Regions from separate parts of the Pelagibaculum spongiae genome, predicted to be linked through region 1. Evidence: predicted binding sites of a transcription regulator. Region 1 holds the regulator's gene; each other region holds the start of a gene.
The links. The regulator sigma-54, encoded in region 1, starts transcription at its own class of promoters, with help from an activator protein. The targets are predictions, from matches to a motif close to TGGCACNNNNNTTGCTNT.
Positions count from the first base shown of each region.

Region 2: a site for sigma-54 is predicted at 514-531, ahead of DC094_RS22520 (pilin). Genes of this name have one in related genera too.
Region 3: a site for sigma-54 is predicted at 1,061-1,078, ahead of DC094_RS03065 (formate/nitrite transporter family protein). Genes of this name have one in related genera too.
Region 4: a site for sigma-54 is predicted at 1,031-1,048, ahead of flgB (flagellar basal body rod protein FlgB). Genes of this name have one in related genera too.

Region 1 covers NZ_QDDL01000001.1:578,809-581,017, reverse strand. Annotated here, with positions in the region: gene hpf (ribosome hibernation-promoting factor, HPF/YfiA family) at 1-293, opposite strand, end outside; gene DC094_RS02555 (RNA polymerase factor sigma-54) at 309-1,817, opposite strand; gene lptB (LPS export ABC transporter ATP-binding protein) at 2,087-2,209, opposite strand, start outside.
Region 2 covers NZ_QDDL01000001.1:1,244,864-1,247,072, reverse strand. Annotated here, with positions in the region: gene DC094_RS22520 (pilin) at 802-1,248, shown strand; gene DC094_RS05405 (sulfatase-like hydrolase/transferase) at 1,311-2,209, shown strand, end outside.
Region 3 covers NZ_QDDL01000001.1:697,441-699,649, forward strand. Annotated here, with positions in the region: gene DC094_RS03055 (TauD/TfdA family dioxygenase) at 1-347, shown strand, start outside; gene DC094_RS03060 (glycine-rich domain-containing protein) at 366-899, shown strand; gene DC094_RS03065 (formate/nitrite transporter family protein) at 1,120-1,932, shown strand; gene DC094_RS03070 (esterase/lipase family protein) at 2,125-2,209, shown strand, end outside.
Region 4 covers NZ_QDDL01000007.1:114,405-116,613, forward strand. Annotated here, with positions in the region: gene DC094_RS15860 (flagellar hook assembly protein FlgD) at 1-100, opposite strand, end outside; gene flgC (flagellar basal body rod protein FlgC) at 112-540, opposite strand; gene flgB (flagellar basal body rod protein FlgB) at 543-983, opposite strand; gene DC094_RS15875 (CheR family methyltransferase) at 1,211-2,059, opposite strand; gene DC094_RS15880 (chemotaxis protein CheV) at 2,060-2,209, opposite strand, start outside.

The DNA.
Region 1 (2,209 bases):
CCATGATTATGTTGTAAGTGTTTTTCCTTATGCTTGATTATCTGACGATCAAGCTTATCGGTCATCGAATCTATCGCACGGTACATGTCATCTGATTCGCAGTTGGCAACTAGTTGAGCGCCTTCTACGTTCATTTGAATTTCAGCCGTATGGCGACCTTTTTCAACGTTCAAGACAACATGTGTGTTACTGATCTTGGATCCGTGGCGGCGGATTCTATCAAGTTTTTCCTCAATGTGTTCGCGCAACGCGGGAGTAACTTCCAAATGGTGCCCTGTGATGTTCAGTTGCATAGCTTCTGCTCCTGTTCAGATTAATTGTTTTCTTTCATTGGAGGGTGGTATCGATAAAGATTCCCGATATTTAGCGATAGTGCGTCGGGCAACTTTGATACCTTGTTCTTTTAATAGCTCGGCAATTTTGTTATCGCTCAGTGGTTTTTTGGCATCTTCTGCAGCAACCAGCTTTTTAATCAAGGCACGAATCGCAGTAGAAGAGCACTCGCCACCACTGGTGGTATTAACATGGCTTGAGAAGAAATATTTTAGTTCGTAAATCCCGCGAGGGGTATGCATAAATTTTTGAGTAGTGACTCGAGAGATGGTTGATTCATGCATTCCTACCGATTCTGCGATGTCGTGCAACACTAATGGTTTCATTGCTTCATCGCCATATTCTAGAAAACCTTGTTGGTGTTGAACAATGTCGGTAGCCACTTTGAGTAGTGTCTCATTGCGGCTTTCAAGGCTTTTTAAGAACCAGCGGGCTTCTTGTAAATTATCTTTTAAAAATGAATTGTCGCGGCTGTTATCGGCGCGACGAATCAAAGAGGCATAGCCATCGTTGATTCGAATTTTTGGTGCCGTATCCGGATTTAATTCTACCATCCAGCGGTTATTGCACTTGCTGACAAAAACATCAGGCACCACATAGCTGGTGTTATTCGTCGCGATATTGCCACCCGGTCTTGGGTCTAACCCTTGAATTAATTCCAACGCCAGTTTGAGTTGTGGCTCTTTGATACGAGCTAGCCGCATTAATTGACGATAATCCCGGCTGCCGAGTAATTTCATGTAGCGGTCAACAATATTGATCGCATCGGCGCGTGAAGGGATAGTTGAATCGAGCCGTTTTAACTGGACCATCAAGCAATCGCGCAAATCGATAGAAGCACAGCCAATCGGATCAAATTGTTGGATACGATGGCGAATCACTTCAATCTCATCCAAGTTCAGCAATTCTAATTCATCTGCAGGGAGCAGCTCTTTCAATTGTTGATTGACCGTATCGAGAATCTCTTGGCAGCTGGTCTGCAGATAACCTTGCTCATCAATTGACTCAATGATTGCTTCGGCAATCAATTCATCTTTAGGATTGAAATGGGCGACCGAACTTTGCCATGACAAATGTTTTTGTAGATCTTCATCGGCAGCGGCATTGCTTTCAAAGTCGCTATTGTCTTGGGCGGAAGAGCGAGAAAGGCCAGAGCTAGAAGGTGATGAGCTTTGGTAGATATCATCCCATTGGGTGTCGACCGGCAAATCTGGTTGAATTTCTGTGGCAGCGCTCAAATCAACCGAGTTATCAATGGCGCTCTCAGATTCATTTTTTTGCGCGGTTTCGGCAGCGTCTGCTTCAGCATTGACCGATGGTTCAGCATCATTTTCGGTCAGCTCCAACATTGGGTTGCTGTCGAGATTCTGCTGAATTTCACTTTGTAGGTCGAGTGAAGATAACTGAAGAAGGCGAATCGCCTGCTGCAGCTGGGGCGTCATATTGAGGCTTTGGCCGACGCGAAGTTGTAGCATAGGTTTCATGCTGATCCCGCATAAACTGCAATGACTGAAAGTTACCTTTTTCGGTGCGTTTCAGCAAGCTTGCACGTTAGTCATTTTTATGATTCAGGCATTGAAATATAAGGTTTTCAAAGCACTGTGTCATGAAAATTGCATATAGTAAGAAATGGGGTTGCTTTTAGCGGAATACACAGTTGATGCAGCAAAAAACAACGATTATCAGATGATCAATAATCTACTGGTTGGATGCTGCCCCGACGGTATCGATGATCATGGTTAGATCGCAGCTATTAAAGACTGAAATCATCACCGAGATAGACTTGTCGAACTTGAGGGTTTTGCATTAGCGTTTCTGCATCACCTTCGGCAATTACATGGCCGTTGCTAACGATATAAGTATGTTCACATACCGA
Region 2 (2,209 bases), 670 kb from region 1:
TTGCACGGAACAGCCGTAGGCGTGACCTGCAACGTGACCATGGCGCAACAAACGCCAACGGTTGATGTATCCATCAATGACCATGGCGCAACAAACGCCAACGGTTGATGCATCCCCCAATGACCATGGCGCAATTAATTCCAACGGTTGATGCATCCACCAATGACCATGGCGCAATTAATTCCAACGGTTAATCTATTCACCAATGACCGCAAAACGATTTCGACATAATGTTTGTCGGGCGTTTATGGCCAACCCCGAAAGTTGCAGGTCGCGCATAGCGCTCCGTGCAACCTACGCGGGCAAACAATTAACCCCGCACCTGATCATCTATAACGTTTCCTATCGACCAAAAGCGTCACCTTCCCACCATCCAATGAATTAAAAATCTGCCACTCGTTACCGCTCATACGCTTTTTTTATACGACCTAATCTGACATAAAATTTTCTTTGCCTAATAAAACTAATGGCAACATGATCTTGATTTATCAGTTAATAGTCAGCTTTAACAATTGGCACAACTCATGCCCTATCAATTTCAGCACACAAGCCCGCATTAAAATTACAGGGAGTTATTTTTAATAAAGGTGGGTCAGGAAGTTTAAATTTTGAATCGTGTTTATTTAAGGGCGTCTAAACAAGCCCCTCTTAAATTAAAAACCTTCAATTAAATAACCACTCTAGCCACTGGCCAAATATGTAAAAAACATATCGTTAGTTTTGTTTGCCAATAATTTGAAACGCAATAAAAAATTACCTTTATACGTCTCTATATAAATTTTGCACCTGGAGCATCAACACATGAAAATGAATCAACTGAAAAACGCTAAGGGTTTTACCCTAATCGAATTAATGATCGTGATTGCGATCATCGGTATTTTGGCATCGATTGCAGTGCCTGCATATAGTAACTACCAAAAGTCTGCGCGCGCCGCCTCATTAGTGACTGCCGCTGATGCTTTCAGAAGTGCGGTTGATGTTGCAGTTCAAACTGGTGAAGTACTCACTGCATCAGCGTTGGCTTTAGGCAGTAATGGCCTCCCTAGCGCTTCCAACTTAACCGTTGATGCAAATGTCTCGACAGCTACAATTTCTGCTGGTGTTTTAACTTTAACTGGCGCTGCAGCAGTAGACGGCGCAACTTTAATTGTTACTCCTATGGTGTCTAATGAAAATGTAACATTTTCCTTTGCTGGCACTTGTACTTCTACAGGTAGTGGTGCACTGAGTTTCTGTAAAGGAATCTAACTTGTATATGGCAGCCATTCGATTGGGTGGCTGTCAATATTCTAATTGGGCAAAGGTTGTTCGTGAGAAAGTATTTCATTAGCCAGTGGTTCTGTTTCTCAAGTATTTTGGCCGCTGCATTCCTATTAGCAAATGGGCAGTTATATCAAATATCTTCCATTGTTTTCTTCTACGGATATTTCACAGAGCTAAAGTATCAATCACTGTTTTTTTTATTGATTTTTTTACTTTTTTCTAGCACTGCTTCACTTAGCAGAAAATTACGAACAGATCACAGCAAAGTAGCCATAAAAAAGTCTTGGTTAGTAGTGTTTTTGTTTTGGATATTGTTGTTTTTAACATTAGCCAGCTGGGGAAGCTACAGAGTTTTAGATGCACACCTTGATCCTAGTTCCTTGAGCATACTTCTTGAAAATGGTGTGCAGCTATTTTTGCATGTCATAGACTTTTTGGGATGGACTCTGCTGCTAGGCATGACTCTGCTATTGCTAATTGCAATACCAATGAGTATTGCTTTTTCAAAATCAAGGTTGATGAGCTGGCCAGGATTGCAGTATTTCTCGATATTTATCATTGCAATGGTTTTTGTTATTCAATGGGTATTGCCCCAAATGTGGGCTTTGCAGCCTAACCAGCGAATTGTATTAAAAAATGGGCAGGCATATACAAAGGAAAGCTTTCTGGAGCATGTCAAAAACCAGAGAAGCGGCTTGTTTAGTCACATTCATTCCTATTTAATTCAATTAATTAGCCCGAGACCTGCGATAGTACCTGAAGATATTCAAGTGTCTTACCAAGAAATAATAAGTTTGGGAGATTTTAAAAATCTTCAAGACGAAAAAATAACAGATGGTCACATTGAAAAGCCCAACGTAATTATTATTTTGATAGAATCTTTGCGAAAAGATGTATTTTCATTATATGGTGGTGCTCAAATAGTTATGCCGGCGACGGAACAACT
Region 3 (2,209 bases), 120 kb from region 1:
CAATCATTAAACGGTTTTCCGACGATGAGCTTGATGCACTAAAACAAATTGACCTGTACGAGCACAAGGTTTTTGACCAGGATAAAAGCACTCACCCATTAATTACTCAAACTGAAAGTAAACTATTCAACATTTACTTTTCATTTTGGTTGGTTAATGAACAAGATCGATCTCATCCTGCTGTTAAAAAACTCACCCAGCTAATAAAAATTTCTAAACCTATTAAATTCAAGCTACAACCTGGGCAGTTATTAGTCATTAATAACCGACGAATGCTACATGGAAGAACTGCAATTGAAGGCAACAAGGAGCGACATTTAACACGACACTGGCTTAAAGCTATTTGATAAATTGAGGAGTTTACCATGCAAACTGCTACCATCCATTTGGCAAAAAAACTGGTTTTACCTGCTAAGATATCAAACATTCGAATTCAAGAACTTATTGCGAAAGGCGTCCATCAAAAAATTGCTGCGCTAGATTTTTCAATGATTAAAATGAAATTACAAGAGCAAGACGAAGGCCTTGATTGGGATCTTAACCAATGCGAAAGTGCCGAACTTGAATATAAGCGCTACCTGACAATGTGCCTAAAGTTTGGCAAGGGTATCGTACCCAATAAAATCATGGACCAGTTCTGGCATTTTCATATTTTAGATACTCGTGCTTACGTGCAACATTGTGATGAAGTTTTTGGCCACTACATGCATCATTATCCATATTTCGGCATGCGAGGCGATGAAGATGCAACTGATCTCAAGACTTCTTTTTATAGCTGCCAAGATATGTACCAAAGCTTATTTAATGAGCCTATGGCAAGAGATGAACACACTGACTGCTGGCATGATTGTGAAAACCGTTGCTGGCATGCCTGTCCTTCCATGTCTCCTGATAATTAAATTTATTTAAATGTACTCTGCACCAACTTAACGCTTAATCCAGCCTGCACTACCCACGGTAGTGCAGGCGCATCTTCTAAAAAACAGCCAGTACCACTCCTCGGTTCCAATTAGTTACAAAAAACGACTATTCAATCAAAATGCTTTATAGAAAACCTCTCTGGCATAACTCCTGCTACATCCCCCATTAGCGCATTAATAAAAATAAGAGAAAGTAGCTATGGCTTATATCGAACCGAGTGAATTTGTTACCAAAATGGTCGATTCTGGTGAATCTAAAGTATATATGTCGACCCGCGATACTATTATCCGAGCATTTATGGCCGGTGCCATTCTTGGTTTAGCTGCCATTTTTGCAATTACCGTAGCGATTAAAACCGGCATGCCAATTCTTGGAGCGATATTGTTTCCGGTTGGTTTTATCATGCTCTATTTAATGAAGTTTGATTTGTTAACCGGTGTATTCACATTAGTGCCTCTTGCATGGTTAGATAAACGCCCTGGCGTTACCATTGGCCAAGTTTTAAGAAACTGGGGTTTAGTATTCTTGGGTAACTTTGCAGGTGCATTAGTCACTGCTTTTTTAATGTCCTTTATTTTAACTTACGGCTACAGCATTGATGGTGGTGCAATAGCAGCTAAGGTTTCAGCGATTGGTGAGTCGCGCACACTGGGTTATCAAGAACATGGCCTTGCTGGTTGGTTAACTATTTTTGTTCGTGGCATGCTGTGCAATTGGATGGTTTCAATGGGTGTGGTCGGTGCAATGATTTCTACTTCTGCCGGTAGCAAAATGATGGCTATGTGGATGCCGGTAATGCTGTTCTTCTTTATGGGCTTTGAGCATTCAATTGTTAATATGTTTTTGTTCCCATTTTCAATGATTATGGGTGGTGATTTTACCGTAATGGATTATTTACTTTGGAACGAATTACCAACCGCATTAGGTAATCTGGTTGGCGGTTTCTTGCTGGTCGGCCTACCGCTGTATTTAACTCACGTTAGAACCAATCCAACGCGTCAACTTACCTAATACAATCAGGGCCTAGCTTTCGCTGGGCCTTTATCGCTCTAACCTTTGTGATCAACCTATTACCTCCCCTCAACTTTCTACCACCTGCAAATCAAGCAAATATCTCACACACTTATCAGACATTGGCTATAGCCAAACCTTTTTATTGCCAGATAAAGTATTCGGGTCAAGGACGACACGGAAAACCTGCCAATGGCAATTTGTACAATTGAAGGCTGCAAGTGTAAAACCGGTGCGATTGCCGTGGTTTTTGTGCCCGGGATAATGGGCAGCCGGT
Region 4 (2,209 bases), on a different contig from region 1:
ATGCATCTTGACCTAGCGTCTGTGTCTGGCCGGTAGAAGACTGGTTTCCTTGAACCCGATCGGGTGTTATCGGCTGCTGTAAACTGGCAATTCCACTCATTAATTAAACTCCTACTGGCCCAGTGTTAAGGTTTTGCGATACATATCGCGCGCCGCTGCGGCGACATCAACATTGGTCTGGTAACTTCGTGATGCAGAAATCATATTGGCCATTTCTTCAACCGGATTTACATTAGGTCGAAAGATATAACCTTGCTCATCTGCCAACGGATGATCGGGTTGATACTCTTTTCGAGGCGGTGCAGCACTTTCTACTACACCTAAAACTTCAACACCGCCATTTGGCCGCAAGGCCGACATTTCTTTTTCCAATTCTTGGTTATGAATCGTGCTAAATACTGGCTGGCGAGAGCGATAAACTTCATTAACGCTGCTGCTAACGGTATCGGCATTCGCCAAATTACTGGCGGTAGTGTTCAATCGCAGTGACTGGGCACTCATCGCCGTTGAAGCGAGATCCATTACTCGGTTCAAGGACATGGCTATTCTCCTTTAATGGCTCGGCGCAAGCCGCTAATTTTACCGCTCAACAGCTGCAGAGAAGTCTGGTACTGCATGGCATTTTCAGTAAATTGCATTTTTTCTTTATGTGGGTCGACGGTATTACCATCCAACGATGGTTGATCCACCAATCGATAGCGCATAAAGGCATCTTCCAGAGATGAACTGCTTGAGGTTATTGCATTACCGGCAATATGACTCTGGTGTGTTTGGTTCATTGCACTCACGGTATTAGCTGAAGTGGCAGGCTTAACTATATTTTGCTGTGCACCTGCCAATGCCTGGCGAAAATCGATGTCGCGCGCCTTGTAACCGGGTGTTTCCGCATTGGCCAAATTTGAAGCCAACATCTCCGCCCGCTGCGCCCTAACCTGCAACGCTTGAGCATGAATACCCAGTGCTTTATCAAGACCGATCGCCATCTTCGCCTCTCCACTCAATTGCTAATCATGAGAACTACAAAGAGATAACTACAAAGAATGTGCCAAGAAGGGTTTTGTTATTTTTTTTCAATAGATTGCAATCAAAACAAAAGAAGATTTTCTAGATTAATAGCCATAAAAAAAAGCAGCGGCAAAAAAATGCCGCTGCCTTTTAATCAGCGAATGCTGGGAAGGACTGCTAAAAAAAATGACTGAATCAGTCAGAACTATTTTTTCTGGTAAACAATGCCCGGAACCAAGTTTTGCATGGTTAACATATCATCAAAGTCAGTTAACGATTCTGAAGAACCTGGCACGAAATAGCCATTTGGCTTAATTTGTGCCGCCATTCGCCGAATAATGTCTGCTTTATTTTCTGGGGTAAAGTAAATCAGTACATTACGACAAAAAATCAAATCAAATTGCCCCATCGATACAAAAGAATCTAATAGATTCTTTCGCTCGAAGCTAACCATCTTTCGCACGTCAGCAGAAATTTCCATATGACCATTGTCGACTTCTTTAAAGAAGCGGTTTAATCGAGCTACTGGTAAGCCTCTTCTAATTGCCAAGGTGTTATAAACACCCTTTTTAGCAATGCCGAGCATTTGATCAGAAATATCGGTGGCGACAATCTGAATCGGCCGATTCAATGCAGGCCAGCTCGCTTTAAGCTCGCTTAGCACCATCGCAATCGAATAGGGTTCTTGGCCGCTGGAACAAGCAGCCGACCAGATTCGTAATGGCGAGATAGTATTTTTAGCTAAGCTAGGCTCAAGCATTTTTTTGAGTTTTTCAAATGGATAGCCATCACGAAACCACTGGGTTTCATTCGTGGTCATCGCATCGACAATTAATTTTTGCAGCGTTAAATCACGCCCCAACTTCAAACGATCTACCAGCGCCTGAAGGCTCGTCATATTTTGCTGGCGAACAATTTCAGAAAGACGACTACTCACCAAATAGGCTTTATTTGCACCTAATTCAATGCCGCAGACTCGCTCCAGATATTGCCGGAATTCCTGGTAAGCTTTTGCACCACTACCGGTTTCCAGAGATTTTTGACTTAAAGGCATCTACCTAGACTGCTCCATAATTTTTTTGCTATCCGCATATTTCATTACCGCCCCAGCAAGTTCGTCTGGTTGGAATTTGGCAATAAACTGATCTGCCCCAACCTTCTCAACCATCGCATTATTAAAAACACCACTTAAAGAAGTATGTAA